DNA from 4 places in the Cupriavidus sp. GW823-FHT07A04 genome. Region 1 is predicted to be linked to each of the others. Evidence: predicted binding sites of a transcription regulator. Region 1 holds the regulator's gene; each other region holds the start of a gene.
The links. Region 1 encodes FNR, which switches genes on or off when oxygen is low (the NO sensors DNR and NnrR bind a similar motif). Its sites were predicted from a motif close to TTGATNNNNATCAA; they were not measured.
Positions count from the first base shown of each region.

Region 1 (4,573 bases):
CACGCCGCGTTGCTCCCAGTCGCGGCGCAGCTCTTCGAGCAGCACACGAATGGTGTCGGCACCGACGTCGTCGGCAAACAGCCGGCGCAAGTCATTGACGCGCAAGGGTTCCTGCGCGCAGATCAGCGCGGTCTCGAGGACGATCTTCGCCTCTTGGGTATTCATGTTGATTGCGTGCAGCCTGTCTTTGCACCTGCGCCCCGGTTGATCCCGGGCGCACTGGAGATTGCGGGTTCAGCGGTAGGGATTGCCACCGCCATCTGGCCGCGCAGCCAACCGCATGCTTGATGCATGCCAGCCGTGCGCCTTCTTTTATTGCATCGGGTGCCGGACCTGACCGGCAGGAGATCGCCCGGCCACCGGCATTATCTGCCAGTCGACGGAGCCCTTGCGTCGCGCCTTCCCCCTGATGTGGCGGACCTGTCCGGCGCGGCGTTTATCATCGAACGCGCCGGGTGCAAGAAAATACGGATATCGGGCCTGCCGGCCTATTTCACCCCGCCCTGCCGTAGCTGGTCTTTTGAACCGAATCTTTTGAACCGGACGGCGGATGGGGAACGGTCCCTGGCGCTGATGCCTGCCTGGGTGTTCCTGGCATGCATCCCTGAGCAGCGGATGCTACCTGACGATGCCACGATGAAATACGTGCGCGATATCGCTGTTCTTGCGATTGTATGGCATTCCCTGGCAAACCTGCAACCGATTCGCACAGCTACCTCAGCGAAGAAGTGACAGATACACCACGAAGCAGCGCTTCAGAAGACCAGGCAGAATCCATGCGCGGCAAGCGTCTCAGGCAAAAGCAGCGCGCGCGCCACCCCGGCCAAGCCAAAGGCCACCACCGCAAGCCCAGCGCCAGCCCGCAACGCCGGGCGCCGCGAAAGCTGCCTGAGATAGCCGGACAGGCCCGAGATCACCAGCAGGTTCGGCAGGGTGCCCAGGCCAAACACGGCCATCACCAGCGCGCCCGACGGGGCATTGCCGGCCAGCAACGCCATGGCAAGAGCACCGTACACCATGCCGCACGGGACCAGCCCCCAGGCTAGCCCCATGCCGTAGCGGCGCAGCAACCGGCCCTGCCCATGCGCCCGGGCCACAGCCGGCAAGCGCGCCCCGACGGCACCAAGGCCGCGCAGCAAGCCACCCGCGCCCCGGGCGGCGAGCCGCTCCAGCCAACCCGTACCCATGGTGCGCCCGCGCAACATCCACAAGCCCGACAGCACCAGCATTACACTGCCGACCCCGAACAGCCAGCGCTGCAGCGGCAGGTACTGCGTCTTCCAGACGCCGGCGCCAAGGGCGCCCAGCAAGCCTCCCAGCACCGCATACATGCTCAGCCGCCCGGCATGCATGACAAGCAGTTCCAGCAACCAATGGCCGGGACGCCGGAGCACCGTGGCAGGCACGCGCGCAACGCCGCCCTGCTCCGCCGCCAGCGCGATCCCGCCGCACATGGCGGCGCAGTGCACGCCGCCCAGCAATGCCAAGGTAAATACGCTGATAAGCACGCCTATGGTCAACTTCTCCTCCCAATCACACAATCGCAACGTCTGGCGCGGTAAAATGCGGCGAACGCGCCCCCGCAGCTCCAAGAGGCGCTATCAACATGAGGCCTTGCGCCCGCGCACACCAGCGCGCTCGCACAACATGACGACGGGCACGGCAAGCCGCGCTGCACAGATAGCGCACTGCCGCAAGACCCGCGCGCCAGGCCGATGTGGATAGCGCTTCCAACCGACGACTCTCAACGTCAAGCTCTCAACTCAATGCGCCCGCCACATCGCGCTTGACTGACTGCGCTAAACCGACAGGCCCCAATTGCTCACCACCATTCCCATTACCGAGATGTCGCCCCGCTGCTCCACTTGCTCGCTCGGCCAGCTCTGCCTGCCCGTCGGCATGTCGCAGCAGGACCTCGAAAAGATGGATACGCTGGTCCAGGACCGGGTGCGCGTACGCAAGGGCGAAACCCTGTACCGCCTCGGCGATCCTCTCACCGCCGTCTACGCGATCCGCTTCGGCACGCTCAAGACCCACCTGACAATGGAAGACGGCCGCTCGCAGATCACGGGCTTCCACCTTCCCGGCGAAGTCGTCGGCCTCGACGGCCTTGGCGAGATGCAGCATGCGTCGGACGCCACCGCGCTGGAAGATACCGAAGTCTGCGTGGTGCGCTTTGGCGATCTCCAGACGCTGTCCAACGTCCTGCCGTCGCTGCAGCATCAGTTCATGCGCCTGATGAGCAAGGAGATCTCGCAGGACCAGGTCATGTTGATCACGCTCGGATCGATGCGCGCCGAGGAGCGGCTTGCCGCTTTCCTGATCAACCTGTCCGAGCGCTTGTCCGCGCGCGGCTATTCGGCCTCCGAGTTCGTGCTGCGCATGAGCCGCGAGGAAATCGGCAGCTACCTGGGGCTCAAGCTCGAAACCGTCAGCCGCCTGTTCTCGCGCTTTGCGGAAGCCGGCCTGATCCAGATCCGCCAGCGCCACGTCAAGCTGGTCGACATGGTGGGGATCAAGCAGATCGTCAACAAGTCCTGCTGACCTGCACGTCGCGCGCCGCCCTCGCCCGCGGCGGCTCGCCGCGATGCCGCGCCTGCTGGCCTGAACCGGCAAGGCGCGCATCGCAATCACTCCAGCTCGTCCGTGTCCGCCAGCCGCGTGGGCATGGTGTACAGCGTCAAGCCGCTCGACAGCGCGCACAGCACCCACGCGATCAGGAAACCCACGGTGTAGACCGCCTCCCGCGATGCCTCGACCGGCTGGCCGAAGAAGCGCAGGTCGCCGGGATCGACCATGGAGAATACCAGCGCGGTCGTCAGCCCGGCGACCAGGAAAGCGGGCCACAGCACCCACATCAGCCAGCGTAGCCTCATGATCACCTCGCTTGCGCCGCGACCGGCGCTGCCTGGCGTGCCGCGCTGCCCGCCTTCTCAACCACCAGGCCGTGGCGCGCCACCCCTTCCTCAATGGGCGGATCCGGATGGGTCATGGCCAGCCAGATCGTGACCCCGCAGGCCACCATGGCCACGAACGGCCCACTCATCAGCAGCCACGGCCATGGCTCCTTCCACCAGGGATTACTTTGCTGCGTCATCTGGCCTCCTCTAGATCTAGATCGCGTATGTTGCGTACGGATTGGTGCAACCAGCGTCCCTGCCGCCTCATAGATTGCGCGGCACGATAAAGCTGGTGCTCTGTCGAATCTCCGCGCCATGGCTCCCCGCGCCCTCGTCGGGCACCGCGGTCACTGTGACCTCGATCTTGTGCGTGCCCTGCGCCGCGGACTCGATCGGCACGCGCACCCGGATGGGAATCAGGCGATTGGACGTGGGCTCCAGGTTGCCGGCAGCGTGATCATATTCCACGGCCAGGCCCTTGAGCTCATCGCTGCCCGCGCTGACGGCGACGCGCATTGGCGCCTCGGTCGTGTTGATCAGCTGCAGCCGGTACACGTTCTCGATCCAGCGCCCTTCCACTTCCCGCCCCAGCGCGCCGCGGTCGCGGATGATATCGACCTTGAGCGGCGTGCGCATGGCCAGCGAGGCCATGAAGCCGGCGACCAGCGCCAGCCAGATCACCGAGTAGATCACCGTGCGCGGCCGCACCAGGCGCTTGCGCGCCACGGTCTCGGAGAGCGCGCTGCGCATGGCGTTCTCGGACGTATAGCGGATCAGCCCGCGCGGGTAAGCCATCTTGTCCATGACCTGGTTGCAGGCGTCGATACAGGCGCCGCAGCCAATGCAGTCGTATTGCAGGCCATCGCGGATATCGATGCCAGTAGGACAGACCTGCACGCAGATGCTGCAATTCACGCACGAGCCCAGCCCGGCGGCCTTGTGGTCCGCCTTGCGCGAGCGGCTGCCGCGCGGCTCGCCGCGGCCCACGTCATAGGTGACCACATAGGTGTCGCGATCCACCATCACGCTCTGGAAGCGCGCATACGGGCACATGTACTTGCAGACCTGCTCGCGCATGAAGCCGGCGTTGCCCCAGGTGGCAAACGAGTAAAACAGCATCCAGAACGTCTGCCACGGACCCAGCGAGAGGCTCAGCACCTGCGCGCCGAGCGTGCGAATGGGCGAGAAATAGCCGACGAAGGTAAAGCCCGTCCATAGCGCGATCACGATCCAGAGCGTGTGCTTGGTGGCCTTCAGGCGCAGCTTGCGCACGCTCCAAGGATCGCCGTCCAGGCGGATGCGGGCAAAGCGGTCGCCTTCCACATGCCGCTCGATCCACATGAAGATCTCGGTGTACACCGTCTGCGGACAAGCGTAGCCGCAAAACAGCCGCCCCGCGATCGCCGTGAAGAGAAACAGCGACACCGCGGAGATCACCAGCAGCACGGCAAGGTAGATCACGTCCTGGGGCCACAGCACCAGGCCAAAGATATAGAACTTGCGCGCGCCGAGATCGAACAACATGGCCTGGCGGCCATTCCACTGCAGCCAGGGCATGCCATAGAAGAACAGCTGGGTCAGGACCACCATCCAGACCCGCCAGCTCGAGAACGCACCCGACACCGAGCGCGGATAGATCTTGCGGCGGACTTCGTACAGGGTCTCGTCCGACG
Region 1 covers NZ_JBXAHA010000009.1:22,838-27,410, forward strand. The annotation lists gene scpB (SMC-Scp complex subunit ScpB) at 1-165, opposite strand, end outside; gene AC1Q7Q_RS16690 (hypothetical protein) at 292-732, shown strand; gene AC1Q7Q_RS16695 (sulfite exporter TauE/SafE family protein) at 756-1,520, opposite strand; gene fnr (fumarate/nitrate reduction transcriptional regulator Fnr) at 1,819-2,544, shown strand; gene AC1Q7Q_RS16705 (hypothetical protein) at 2,631-2,876, opposite strand; gene AC1Q7Q_RS16710 (membrane protein) at 2,879-3,097, opposite strand; gene ccoG (cytochrome c oxidase accessory protein CcoG) at 3,165-4,573, opposite strand, start outside.

Region 2 (4,573 bases), on a different contig from region 1:
CTGCGCGCCGTGGTGCGCGCCCGCGTGCTGCTCGAGCGGGCCCACCAGCGCAGCGCGGCGGGAACCGGCACCGCCGCGGAAATGGCGGCGGCGCAGATGCGCTGCAACGATCTGCTCGCGCTGGCCAGCGCCGCGCTGACGCGCAATCCGGGCGCGATCACTATCATGCATGGCCTCTCGGGCAGCGGCAAAAGCACCGTTGCCCACCAGCTCGCGCTGGCCGCGGCCATGGTGCGCGTGCGCGCCGATGTGGAGCGCAAACGTCTTGCGCTTGCACATGGCCATCAACGTGGCGATAAACGTGGTGATCAGCTGGGCGATCAACTGGGCGATCAGTTTGCCGATGCACATGGCGATCCGGCCGCGCACGGCGACCTTTACACGGCGCAACGCACTGCCCGCGTCTACCGGCGGCTGCTGGCAATCTGCCGGCTAGGCAGTGGCGCCGGATTCCCCATGATTGCCGATGCGACCTTCCTCGCGCGCGCCGAGCGGCGGCGCTTCGCGTCGCTGGCCGCGCGCCGGGGCGCTGCCTTTTCCATCGTCGACTGCCATGCCGGCCTGGCCACCCTGCGCGAACGGATCGTCACACGCGCGCGCCAGGGCGGCGATCCTTCAGAGGCGGACCTCCAGGTGCTGGAGTGGCAGCGGCGCGCGCAGGAGCCATTGGGCAGCGATGAATGGCGCCATGTGGTGCGCATAGGCGAGACCGTCCTGTCCGGCTGATGGCGGTTCGTGGAAACTTGCCCCCTCAGGCTTCCTTGGGCGATAGCCATGCTGGCCGCTGCGCGGCGCCGCTGCGGCCGTTGGCGGCTTCCACCTGCTCGGCAAACGCGCGCAGGGCCTGCATTGCCGCCCCGCTGGCCACATCGGCCTGGCGCAGCGCCAGTACCGGCGACGGCGGCTCCGTGGCCAGGCGGGCGATCTCCTCTGCCGCCCTGAAAGCGCCTTGCCGGGCCATCACGCAGATCACCGACGTCTTGCAGGCCAGCGGCATGTGGTCGCGCAGGAAGCTGCGCATGGGCGCAGCCAGGTGGCCGACCCAGATGGGCGCGACGATGACAAGCCGCTGGCAATCGTCCAGCGCCGGGCCGGCGTAGCGGTAGCCTACATGCCGCTGCAACAAGATATCCAGCACGCAGCGCGCATCGCCCAGCAAGCCGGCGCGGCTGGCCTGGTCGCCGACTTCCGCCAGCGGCCAGCCGGATTGCGCCGCCAGTTCTTCCGCGGCCTGGCGCGCCGTGCCGGTGCGCGAGTAATAAACGATCAGGATCTTTTCCATCGATGGCTCCTCAGCTCTCGATCCGGGTTATCCGCGTGCCGACCAGCGACAGGCTGATCATGATGCCGCCGTTGGTCAGCACGAAGCCCACAATATCGCCCCGCACGGTATTGCTATCCACGCTGGCACCGATGCCCAGGCTCAGGACGGACACCGACCCGTCCACGCCCACGGTCCAGCCCTGGCTGGCACGGAAGCGTTCCAGCGCCTGCCCGGTCAGGAACACCAGCACCACGGCCCTGGATGCCATGCCCGCCTGCGCCCCGAGCGAGGCGCCAATCAGCCGGTAGTAGGCCTTGTCCCCGCCTGCGCCATGCATCATGCCGTCGCCCTGCTCCACGCCCGCCACCGCGCCGCCAGCGAGCACATCGGGAAAGACCAGCACGCCGCTGGCCTTGTCCAGCAGGGCCCGCGCGCCGGGGTTGCGCGCAGTCAGGCGCGCCAGCACGGCTTCGCAGCGTGCATCGAGCTCGTCGGCATCCAGCACGCGCTTGTCGGCGGCTGAACCCGCCCACGCGGCCGCCGGCAAGCCTGCTGTGCAGCACAGCACGGCAGCCGCGGCGAGCGCCCGGCATGCCAGGCGCCGCCGCCTGGCGGCAGCCGGCAACGTGGAGGTCATGGCCTCACCGGCGCGCCTGATGCCGGCTTTGCGCCGGCGCTCGGCTCAGCCTGTGGCGCGTGCACCAGCAGTACCGGCTGGCGGCATTGCCGGACCAGCGCTTCGGCGACGCTGCCCATCAGCAGGCGCCGCACGCCGCGCCGACCGTGCGTGCCCAGCACCAGCAACTCCGCCCCGGTCTGCTGCGCCACCTGCTCGATCGCATTGGCCACGTCGCCCAGCGCCAGGGCTTCATCCACCATCAGCGTCTTGCATGACACCTGCGCTGCCGCCGCCTTGGCCTTGGCTTCGTCCAGCAGGATCTGCCCGCCTTCGAGCAGGCCGGCACGCAGGTCTGTCAGGTCGATGTAGCCGACCTCGTACCTGAGGTAGCTGTTATCGATCACATGCACCACGGTGAGTTCCGAGTGCATCGCCGCGGCCAGGCGCAGAGCCTCCTCCAGCGCCCGATCGGCGGACTCGCTGCCATCCACGGCAACCAGGATCTTGCTGTACATCTTGTACCTCCCGATAAAAAAGACAGGCGCCGCAGCTTGCAGCCGACGCTTCCAGTTTGTACGCCCGGGCAAGCGCGGTGTTGATGTAGATCATGGCATTCGCTGCTTTCCCGGGCAACGGGTCGTTTCTGCGCCTTGCGCGCATCGCCAGGCCGCTTGACGTGCATCAATACGCCCCGTGCCCAGCCCTCTAAGCTGCTAATGGAGGCCGCTCCCATGCGCGCTTTCCTATCGACATTGCAACATGGCGACATCCAGCCAGGAGGCACGGACCATGTACCAGAGAATATTGCTCGCGGTGGACGGCAGCCGCTCTTCGGACCTTGCGCTGAGCCAGGCCATCACGGTGGCCAAGGCGACCGGCAGCGAGGTAAAGGTGCTCTTCGTGGCGGACGACAACGATATCTTCTTCACTGCGGGCAGCTACGACCCGCGCAAACTGATGGAAGGCATCCTGGCCGCGGGACGCGATGCGCTGGCAGCGGCCGCCACGCGCCTGGCGGATGCCGGCATCCCGCATTCGACGCTGATCCTCGAGAAGCCCGTTTCCCCCGGGCAGATCTCCACCACGATCGTGGAGCAAGCCGACCGCTGGAATGCGGACCTGATCGTGATCGGCACGCACGGCCGCCGCGGCTTCCGGCGCCTGGTCATGGGCAGCGTGTCCGAAGGCGTGGTGCACAAGAGCAACAAGCCGGTGCTGATGGTGCGCAGCGAGATCGAGGAATGAGGACGCCCCGGGAACGACGCGCTGAACGATGCGCTGAACGATGCGCTGAACGACGGGCTGAACGACGGGAATCATGCCGGCGGCGGGCGGATTGATGCGAGGCGCTTCCCGGATCCGACGCAACGGCGTGGCCGCGCCCCGGGTCCTGGCCGGCCTGCTGGCCGCATGGGCCTTGAGTTGCCATGGGCTCGCGCTGGCCGCACAGGCAGCGCCAGCAGCGCTCTGGTTTTCTCAGGGCCATCCCAATGCCCAGGCCTGGCAAGCCGCCGGCATCCTCGACGGCGCCACGGCCGACGGGCTGGAACCCCGCGATTATGATGCCGACGGCCTGCGCCGCGCGCTGGGCCAGGCCGCGGACGGGCCGCCGTTGGCGCCCGAAGCCGCCGCCTCGCTTGACGAGAGGCTGACAGCGGCGATGCAGCGCTATCTTGCCGACCTGCACGGCGGCCGGGTCGATCCCGGCACGATCCACGAGAAATTTGCCCCGGCGCCGGACCGGCAGTTCGATCCGTCGCGCCTCCTGCGCGCAGCCATCGCCGGGCAGGACCTGCCCGAGGCAGTCCGGCAGGCGGCGCCGTCGTTCCCGCTCTACGCAAGCTTGCGCGCGGCGCTTTCACGCTACCGCGCGCTGGCAGGCCACCCGGCCTGGCAGGCACCGCTGCCGCCGCTGCCCGGCAGGAAGCTGGTGCCCGGGCAGGCCTACGCCGGGCTGCCGGTGCTGGCGCAGCGCCTGATCGCGCTAGGTGACCTGCCCGCCGCCACGCCGCTCCCGGAACGCTACCAAGGCGAACTGGTGGAGGGCATCAAGGCGTTCCAGGTCCGCCACGGGCTGGAGGCGGATGGCGCCATCGGCGCGGGCACGTTCGCGCAACTGAACGCGCCGCTCGCCGGCCGCATACGGCAGATCGAACTGACGCTGGAGCGCCTGCGCTGGACGCCCCTGCTGGAGGGCCCGCGCATGATCGTGGTCAACGTGCCGGAGTTCGTGTTGCGCGCCTACGAAATCCACGGCGGCGCCATCCAGGTCAAGGCGGAAATGAAGGTGATCGTGGGCAAGGCGCTCGATACGCGCACGCCGCTGTTCAAGGAGGACATGCGCTTCATCGAGTTCAGTCCTTACTGGAACGTGCCGCCGTCCATCGCGCGCGCGGAAACCGTGCCCCGGCTGCGCCGCGATCCCGGCTATTTCGAGCGGCAAGGCTTCGAGTTCGTCAGTGGCGAGGGCAAGGTGATCACCACCCTGTCGGCCGCCAGCCTGGATGCCGTCCAGCGCGGCCAACTGCGCATACGGCAACGCCCGGGGCCGATGAATGCGCTTGGCGACATCAAGTTCGTCTTCCCCAACAACGAGAACATCTACCTGCATCACACGCCCACCCCGCAACTGTTCGCGCGGGACCGGCGCGACCTGAGCCACGGCTGCATCCGTGTCGAGGCGCCGGAGG
Region 2 covers NZ_JBXAHA010000022.1:97,628-102,200, forward strand. The annotation lists gene AC1Q7Q_RS32060 (bifunctional aminoglycoside phosphotransferase/ATP-binding protein) at 1-726, shown strand, start outside; gene AC1Q7Q_RS32065 (flavodoxin family protein) at 752-1,282, opposite strand; gene AC1Q7Q_RS32070 (lipid-binding SYLF domain-containing protein) at 1,293-1,901, opposite strand; gene AC1Q7Q_RS32075 (universal stress protein) at 1,898-2,398, opposite strand; gene AC1Q7Q_RS32080 (universal stress protein) at 2,673-3,128, shown strand; gene AC1Q7Q_RS32085 (L,D-transpeptidase family protein) at 3,223-4,573, shown strand, end outside.
Region 2: AC1Q7Q_RS32080 (universal stress protein) is a predicted target of FNR. The motif match lies at 2,555-2,568, and genes of this name have one in related genera.

Region 3 (4,573 bases), on a different contig from region 1:
TCCCTTACAAGGCGTTGCCTGAGATATCGGCGGAGTATGGCAAGGCCTTTGCCGGCAAAGTGGTGGTGGATGCGACCAACGCCGTGCGTGCGCGCGATGGCGCTGTTGCCGAAGAGGCGATGCGCAAGGGCATCGGCATCACCACCGCAAAGTACCTGCGCGGCGCGCGTATCGTGCGCGCTTTCAATTTCATGGGCGCCACCAACTTCGCCAATCAGAACCACCGGGCCGAGGGCCTGATCGCGGTGCCGATCGCCGCCGATGATCCGAAGGCCCTGCGCATCGGCGAGCAACTGGTGCGCGATGCAGGCTTCGAGCCGGTGGTGGTCGGCCGGCTTGCCACGGCCGACAGCTTCGCCCCGGGCGGGCCGCTGTTCCATCAGATCGGCTCGGCCGACGCCATGCGCGCGCGCATGGCGGAGCAGGGCGGGAAGATGGTGGCGACGCCTAAGTAATCATGCCGGCGCCACCGGGCCTCAGGTCTGAGCCATGCCGCCATGGGCGGCGGGCCCGTGCGGGGCTTAGCCGTGCCAGGCGCCCTTCATCCAGACCCAGCCGCCACCCTCGAAGCGCCAGACCCAATGCCCGGGCACCCAGTAGGCATGCTGCGCGGGCGGGGCAACCGTGATCTGTTCCACGATCACGGGCGGCATCACCGGCACCGCCTGCTGGACCCAGCGGCCGTGCACCCAGAACCAGTCGTTGCCTTCCCACTTCCAGTGGCCCGGCACCCAGTTCCAGCCGTAGGCAGGCGCGGGGCCGCGGTCTTCGTGCACCGGCGGCGGCATGTTGCGGACCATCTGGTGGGGTGGCGCAGGCGCCGGCTGGCGTACTACCACGCGCTCGGTCACGCAGCCGGCAAGGCTGCCGAGCACCGCCAGCGAGGCGAGCGCCGGCAGGGCGGCGCGGAGCAGGCGGCGGCGTGCCGGCGCATGGGGTTTGCTGATTGCCATTTGTCTTTGTCCTGTTTGTCCTGTCGGCGCTGATTTGCGCTCGGGCGTTGTCCAAGGGGCGGCCCCGGGTCGGGATGCGCAATGACCTTGGGACCGATACCTTGCTTAACGAGGCAAGCGCCGCTGTGCGGGACAAGCGCGCGGAAAGACTTTGTAATTGAGTATTACGCGTCCCAAAAGACAAACCGCAGCCAGGGCGGCTGCGGCAGGTGGTGGGGGTGGTGGTGGGTTATGCCGGCACTGGCGCGTTGGCGCTGGTCTGCCGGCCGCGGAAGTCCGTCCAGCAGAGTGCCTTGAAGTCGTACAGCTTGCAGCGGCGCGCGGTATGGAAATACCAGCGCCAGGTGAAGTTCTGGATGATGATGCGGCCCGGCAGCGCATGCTCCAGCAGCGCCTGGGCGCGCTTGAGGCGGTACAGCGGCACGCTCATGTCCACGTGGTGCGCGGTGTGCTCCATGATGTGGTGCAGCGCCGCGCCGATGCCATAGCGAAAGCGCAGGTGCACGGTGGTGGAGACGAAGGGCTGGGCACGCGCCCACATGGCCTTGGTGTCGTACCAGGCCACGCTGGTGTGGGTGTGGTGCACGTAGAGCACGAAGCCCACGGTGAAATTCCAGACCAGGAACGGCAGCCCGAAGCCCAGCCCGACCAGCAGCGCCACCGACTGCCCGGTGGCGATGGCCAGCCACGCCAGCGCACCGATCCAGGCCACGCCGAAGAGCGCCACCAGCGTGCAGTCCCACATGAAGACGGCGCGGCGCGTGGGCATCTGGCGGCGGCTGGGGAAGAACATCTTGAACCACCAGATCTCGACCAGGTAGTACAGGCCCGCGCCAAAGCCGGTGCGGTAGACCCGCTCCAGCGCACGGCGCCAGCGCGGCAGGGCCTGGAATTCCTCGAGCGAGTAAGGCTGCCAGACGAAGTCGAAGCCCTTGAGGTTGGAGTAACCGTGGTGAACCACGTTATGGCCCACTTCCCACAGGCTGTAAGGCGTGAGCGACGGCAGGAAGGTCAGCCGGCCCAGCCATTTGTTCAGGCCACGCCGGGGCGTCAGGCTCTGGTGGCAGGCATCGTGGCCGATGATGAACAGGCGGGCGATGATCAGCCCCGTTGCCACGCTGGCGGCCAGCTTGGCGAGCCAGTGGGAGAACAGCACCACCCCGGCCAGCGCGGCCAGGAACAGCGCGGTGTCCAGCGCGAACAGCGCCAGCGCGCGCGGCGTGCTGCGCGCGCCAAGCGGGATCAGCCAGCCGCGGATGATCTTGCGCGAGGGCAGGGGGACGTCAGGGGAAATCGGCTCCGGAAAGGAAGCTTGCTGCGTGGCAATCATGCAAAAACCTTCAGTTGTCGAACGCGGGGTCGGGCTGGGCCCGAGACTGGCGGTGCACGGCCACAGGGCGGCCGATGATGTGACAGCTTAGAAGTATTGCATGACAGGGGTGTTGATCCGGGTCAAGCCCGCGAGGCCGGACCCGGTGCCATCTTGTTAAAAGTGATGATTAGTGCGCGGCGGAGGCTGGCGCGCTCGCCGGCTCGCCCATCACATACACCTCGCCGATGACGCGGTCGTCACCCAGCATGGCGAAGGCGAACAACTGCTCTTCCAGCGTTTCCGAGCGCTCGCTGCGGCGCGCGATCAGCGGCGTGGCCTGCGGATCGAGCACGATGAAGTCAGCCTCGCAGCCCGGGGTGAAGCTGCCCACGCGCTCGCTCCAGCCCAGTGCGTCGGCGGCGGCGCGGGTGGCCAGGTAGAACATGCGCAGCGCGGTGAGGTGGTAGCCGCCCATGCGCGCCACCTTGTGGGCGGCGTTCATGGTACGCAGCATCGAGAACGAGGTGCCTCCGCCCACGTCGGTGGCGAGCGTCACATTGAGGCGGTGCGCATCCGACTGGTGGAAGTCATAGAAGCCGCTGCCCAGGAACAGGTTGGAGGTGGGGCAGTGCGCCACCGCCGCGCCACTGTCGGCCAGCCGCTTGCGGTCGTCCTGGTCGAGGTAGATGGCGTGGCCGTACAGCGCGCCCGGGCGCAGCAGGCCGTAGTGATCGTAGATGTCCAGATAGCTGCGGGCTTGCGGGAACAGCTCGGCCACCCATTTCACTTCGTCGCGGTTTTCCGCCACGTGGGTCTGGATGAAGGCGTCCGGGTAGGCCTTGGCCAACTCGCCGCAGGCTTGCAGCTGCGCTTCGCTGGAGGTGGGCGCGAAGCGCGGCGTAATGGCGTACGACAGGCGGTTCTTGCCGTGCCAGCGCGAGATCAGGTCGGCCGAATCGCGCGCGCCGGACTCGGCGGTGTCGCGCAGGAATTCGGGGCAGTTGCGGTCCATCATCACCTTGCCGGTGACCAGGCGCAGGTTGCGGCGGTCGGCTTCGGCAAACAGCGCATCGGCCGAGGCCGTATGCACGGTGCTCCAGGCCACGGCGCTGGTGGTGCCATTGCGCAGCAACTCGTCGGCGAAGAAGCCGGCCACGGCCGCCGCATATTCCGGCTCGGCAAAGCGGCGCTCCTCGGGGAAGGTATAGGTCTCCAGCCAGTGCAGCAGGCCGGGCGAGGGCGAGGCGATGATGTCGGTCTGCGGGTAGTGCACGTGCGTGTCGATAAAGCCCGGCACGATCAGCTTGCCGCGGCGGTCGATCACTTCGGCGCCAGCCGGGATCTGGTCGGCCAGGTCGGCATGGTTGCCAACCGCGGCGACATGCCCGGCGGTGACGATCAGCACCCCGTCTTCCCAATACTGATACGCGTCGTCATGAAACTGGGGGTCGCGCAGGAAGTGCAGCACGCGGCCACGGATGGCGCGGGTGATGGACTGGGTGGGGGGCGTGGTCGTCATATCGATGTCTCGTCATGCGCCGGCGCGCGCATGGCGCGCCGGCATCTTGGTGTGAGCCGCGCTTCAGGCCGTGGAGGCCGCGGCGGGCAAGGGGGATTGCCAGAAGTGGTCGACTTCGGCGAGGAAGGCAGTCTTTTGCGAGGCGGGCAGGAACGACGCCTCGAAACTGTTGCGCGCCAGCTTGTGGCCATCGGCCGCGGTCAGCGGCAAGGCTTCGAAAGTGGCTTCCCAGTTCGCGTTCATATAGCCGCCGAAATAGGCGGGGTCGTCCGAGTGCAGCGTGACCAGCACGCCGGCTTCCAGCAGGCGGTGCAGGGAGTGGTCGCGCAGGTCGGGGTAGACCTTGAGCTTCTGGTTGGACAGCGGGCATACCGTGAGCGCCACGCGCTCGCGGGCCAGCCGCTCGACCAGTGCCGGGTCGTCGATGGCGCGCACGCCGTGATCGATGCGCTCCACCTTGAGGATGTCGAGCGCGTCGGTCACGTATTGCGCCGGGCCTTCCTCGCCGGCATGCGCCACCAGGTGCAGGCCGAGCTCGCGGGCGCGGGCAAACACGCGGGCGAACTTCTCCGGCGGGTTGCCCTGCTCGGAGGAATCCAGCCCGATGCCGACGAAGCGGTCGCGGTAAGGCAGCGCGGCTTCCAGCGTGGCGAAAGCGTCTTCCTCGGAGAGGTGGCGCAGGAAGCAAAGGATCAGGCTGCTGGAGAAGTCGTACTGCGTGCGGGCCTGGGCGAGCGCGTCGGAAATGCCGTCGATCACCACATGGATCGGCACGCCGCGCTCGGTATG
Region 3 covers NZ_JBXAHA010000001.1:250,452-255,024, forward strand. The annotation lists gene AC1Q7Q_RS01140 (NADPH-dependent F420 reductase) at 1-455, shown strand, start outside; gene AC1Q7Q_RS01145 (hypothetical protein) at 522-953, opposite strand; gene AC1Q7Q_RS01150 (fatty acid desaturase) at 1,183-2,283, opposite strand; gene guaD (guanine deaminase) at 2,453-3,784, opposite strand; gene AC1Q7Q_RS01160 (adenosine deaminase) at 3,848-4,573, opposite strand, start outside.
Region 3: AC1Q7Q_RS01150 (fatty acid desaturase) is a predicted target of FNR. The motif match lies at 2,396-2,409, and genes of this name have one in related genera.

Region 4 (4,573 bases), on a different contig from region 1:
GCAATCTGGGCATCGGCCTCCGCGATCGCCGCGTTAGCCTCGCCAAGCGCGGCGCGCGCGCCGGTCACGCCCGCGCTCTCGCCATCCAGGCCAAGCTGCCGGCGATCGCGCTCGACGGCAGAAATCTGGCGGTCCTGGTAGAGCTTGACCGCCTCGGTCAACTCCAGCCGCGCCAACCGCTGGCGGCTCGCGCGCCCCTCGATCTCCGCCTGCGCGCGCGACGCCGCCTGCACGGCACGCTCGCGGGCTGCGGTGGCAAGGCTGAGTTGAGTCAATAATTCGGCGTCATCCTGCCGGGCCACCACGGCGCCCGCAGCCAGGGCATCGCCCTCGCGAACCGGCAGATCGATGACGCGGCCCGGATACTTCACCGCCACGTCCAGGCGGCCGATCTCCATGCGCCCATTGCTGTGGGCCACATCCGCCGGCCACGGGTCGCGCTGGCTGCCAAGCCACCACACGGCGGCTCCAATGGCGCCAGCAACGAACAATACCGCTATACCCCAGCCTGGTTTGAGTTTCATCGGCTACCTGTGCACCTGTGCGCTGAATGATGGAATGCCGCCGGGCGCGCCAGGGGGTTCAGGGTGTCGGGCAAAGGGGGGAAGGGGAGACGACAAAGACAGACCTTGATCCGCGGGGCGACGGCGTAGGGTCCAATGCTATCCGGCGGGGTGGGGCGTGGACTTGATCTAGCGCAAGTTGGTGCCGAAGGGGGCACTTTTTGGAGGGGGAGTTCTAATTAGGCGATTAAGCGATGCGCAGTACCGCCGCGCCGGCCAGGCGGCCCGCGCGCAGGTCGGCCAGCGCGGCATTGGCCTGCTCCAGCGGATAGACCGTGGTGGTGGTGCGCAGCGGCGTGGCCTGGGCGATCCGCATCAGTTCCAGCCCGTCGTCGCGCGTGAGGTTGGCCACCGACACGATCGACCGCTCCTCCCAGAGCAGGCGATAGGGGAAGGCCGGAATATCGCTCATGTGGATGCCACCGCAAACCACGGTGCCGCCCTTGGCGACGGCTTGCAGCGCCATCGGCACCAGCGCACCCACCGGCGCGTAGATCAGCGCGGCATCGAGCGGCTGCGGTGCGGGCTGGTCGCTTGGACCGGCCCAGCACGCCCCGGTGTCACGCGCGAACTGGCAGGCGGCGGTGTCGCCGGGGCGCGTGAAGGCAAAGATCTCGCGCTGCTGGGCGACGGCGATCTGCGTCACCAGGTGGGCCGCGGCGCCAAATCCGTAAATGCCGATAGACCGGACCTTGCGGGCGTCCCCCGCCATGCGCAGCGTGCGGTAGCCAATCAGGCCCGCACACAGCAAGGGCGCCGCATGCTCGTCGTCGTAGTGCTCCGGGATGGGGAAGCAAAAGCGGCTGTCGGCCACTACGTACTCGGCGTAGCCGCCGTCGCGCGTATAGCCGGTGAACTGCGGCGTATCGCACAGGTTTTCGCGACGCGCCGCGCAATAGCCGCAGTGCCCGCAGGTCTGCCCGAGCCACGGCACGCCGACCCGGTCGCCCGGGGCAAGGCCCGTCACGCCTGCGCCACAGGACTCGACCCTGCCAACGATTTCGTGTCCGGGAATGAGGGCGGCTTTCGGGTGCGCGAGTTCGCCGTCGACAATGTGCAGGTCGGTGCGGCAGACGCCGCAGGTGCTCACCGCGATACGCACTTCGCCTGGGCCGGGGTCTGGCACGGGGACGCGCGCCAGGCGCAAGGCCGGCCCGGTGCCGTCGAAAATCATGGCGCGCATCGTCTCGTGCATGGTGACGTCCTCGGCGGTGCCCAGCATTTAGCCTAGGTCACGCTGACGGTTGCCGCTTGATCCGTATCCATGGCGTACGCGAGGCGCCAGCCCCTGTGCAGAAGGTATCGGCTTGACCTGAGTCAATAGCCACGTCCAAACGCTTCCTAGACTGGATTCAGGCTCCCAAACCCAAACCTAAACCGCACAGGAATGTTATGGAATACGCCAGCATCATGGTCCACCTGGACACCAGCCCACGCGCGCTGGACCGGCTTGAAATCGCTGCCCGGCTCGCCGTGGCACGCCATGCCCGGCTGATCGGGCTGTTTGCCGGCTTTATGCCGGATGTCGCCTGGTTTTACCTGATGGAGGGTGCCGCGACCTATATCAACGAGGACCGCCAGCGGCGCAGTGAGGCGCGCGAGGCGGTGCACCGGCGCTTCCTGGCGGCAACGCAGGACCTGGGGATCGAAACCGAGTGGCGGGCAGTGGATGGCGATCCGTTGATGATGGCGCTGCGCGAAGTGCGCGAGGCCGACCTTGTGGTTGCCGGGCAATACGATCCGGCCGACCCAGACAGCTTTGTCGCGACCCAGTTCCTGGAAACCCTCATCCTCGACGGTGGCAGGCCGGTTCTTGTCATTCCATTCGCAGGCCAGTTCGCTGTCCCCGGCGCACGTGTCATGGTGGCTTGGAACGGCGGACGCGAGGCCACGCGCGCCTTGCACGACGCCATGCCCTTGATCTGCGGCGGGCAGGCCAAGGTGCTTTGCGCGCAAGGTACCGGCGCGCGGCCCGATGCGAGCCTGCCGGGCCATGCCATGGCCGCGTTGGCAAGCCATGGCGTCCAGGCAGAGTTTGAACACTGCCAGGAAGGATCGGACATCGCCATCGGGGAAACCTTGCTCTCGCGCGCGGCGGATTTTGGCGCCGATCTGGTGGTGATGGGCGCCTACGGGCGCGGCCGCCTGCGCGAGTTGGTACTGGGTGGCGTCACCAGGGCTTTGCTGGACACCATGACGGTGCCCGTCCTGATGTCACACTAGTCACATCAACTGCCGGCATGGCGCGGGCGCGATATCCGCGCCCGCGCGCACCATGGCTGCGGCCGGCTCCGCGCATGGCCGGAAGTGAGATTGACGCAGATCATGCTAACCGGCAACCACCCACCTATATTGAAGCTTGAAGCGGAACGAGGGTTCAGCGCGCCACGCCGCAGGCACTTCGTGCCGGCGGCCCATCACTTGATCTGGCGCAAGCGGCCTGCCCGATGTCATCGCATCATGGATGTGGATCCACCTTGCCGCGCCCGGGAGTCGACGATGTCCGATTTAACGAAAGAGCAGCTCTCCAGCCTCGTCGCCTTGCTGGACAGCAGAGAGCAGAGAATCCGCGGCCAGATGGACGCCGCAGCCGTTTCCCGTACTGTGTCCGCCGAGCGCGAAGCGAGCGACGACGCGGATCTCGCTGAGCATGGCACCGAGGAGCGCATGGACGATGCCGTGGCGGAACACTACCGCATGGAACTGGCCGACATAGCGGTGGCGCGCAAGCGGATCGCCAGGCTTAGCTACGGCGTGTGCGTGGACTGCGGCGAGCCCATTCCTTATCCACGCCTGCAAGCGTATCCCACGGCCAAACGCTGCACCCCGTGCCAGCGCAAGCACGAGCACATGTTCGGGGCGCCGAGCGGTATGCGATGAGCATGGGCGGGCGTTCCCGCGGGCGGGCTCGCCAGGTGAGTCCGCAATACTGCAGGCAGGCCGCGTGGGCGCTGCCCGATTCGATTTCAGGAGCCAGACATGAAAGTCCGTGAGCGTTCGAGCCAGGTCAGGCCGGCCCGTTGGGACCGGCTTCCCCAGGATCCCATCCACGATGCCTACAAGCAGCCGGAGCAGGCGCCCGCCATCGCTTCCTGTCCCGCTTGCCACGCGGTCTTCCTGAAAGGATGTTGGCAATGGCGGGCCGTGCCGCCCGGCGCCAAGGCGCTGATGTGCCCGGCCTGCCACCGCATCGCCGACCATGTGCCCGCGGCGCAGTTGACGCTGGATGGGGCGTTCCAGCGGGAGCACCGGGATGAGATTCTCGGGCTGGTGCGGCACCGCGAAGCCCTGATGAGAGAGAGTCATCCGATGGAGCGCGTCATGGCGACGCAGACTCAGGAGGATCGCATCACCATCACGACCACGGGCTTTCACCTGGCACGCGATATCGGCTCTGCCGTGCATCATGCGTATCGTGGCAAGCTGGAAATCGACTATCCCGACGCCGACGAGACCCTCTATGTTCATTGGCACCGCGCTTGAGGACCGTCATGGCGCGCATTGGGGGCCGTCCAGTCTGACAGACACCTCGCCTTACGGCGTCGATGGAAGTCGCTAGCCGGCTAGCCAGCTAGCTGGTCCCTCACCGGCAAAAGGTGATGTCATGACTTTCCAGGACAGGAACGAGGCCGCCGAGCGGCTAGCCGAAGCGCTCTCCGGGTACGGCGACGCCCATCCCCTTGTGCTGGCCATTCCACGGGGTGGCGTGCCGATGGGCAAGATACTCGCCGACCGGCTCGGCGGCGAACTGGACGTGGTCCTGGTCAGGAAGCTAGGGGCGCCATTCGACCGCGAGATGGCGGTCGGCGCGGTCGATGAAAGCGGCTGGGTCTACGTGACGCCCTACGCGGCACGAGTTGGCGCCGACTCCAGCTATCTCAACCAGGAGCGCAACGAACAGCTTGCATTGCTGCGCCGCCGCCGCAAGCAATACACGCCGGGGCGCGCCGCGCGTGCGCTGGACGGGCGCACGGTGATCGTGGTGGACGATGGGCTTGCCACGGGCGCCA
Region 4 covers NZ_JBXAHA010000022.1:16,665-21,237, reverse strand. The annotation lists gene AC1Q7Q_RS31745 (HlyD family secretion protein) at 1-524, opposite strand, end outside; gene AC1Q7Q_RS31740 (zinc-dependent alcohol dehydrogenase family protein) at 751-1,758, opposite strand; gene AC1Q7Q_RS31735 (universal stress protein) at 1,956-2,786, shown strand; gene AC1Q7Q_RS31730 (TraR/DksA family transcriptional regulator) at 3,063-3,443, shown strand; gene AC1Q7Q_RS31725 (BCAM0308 family protein) at 3,543-4,046, shown strand; gene AC1Q7Q_RS31720 (phosphoribosyltransferase) at 4,168-4,573, shown strand, end outside.
Region 4: AC1Q7Q_RS31735 (universal stress protein) is a predicted target of FNR. The motif match lies at 1,871-1,884, and genes of this name have one in related genera.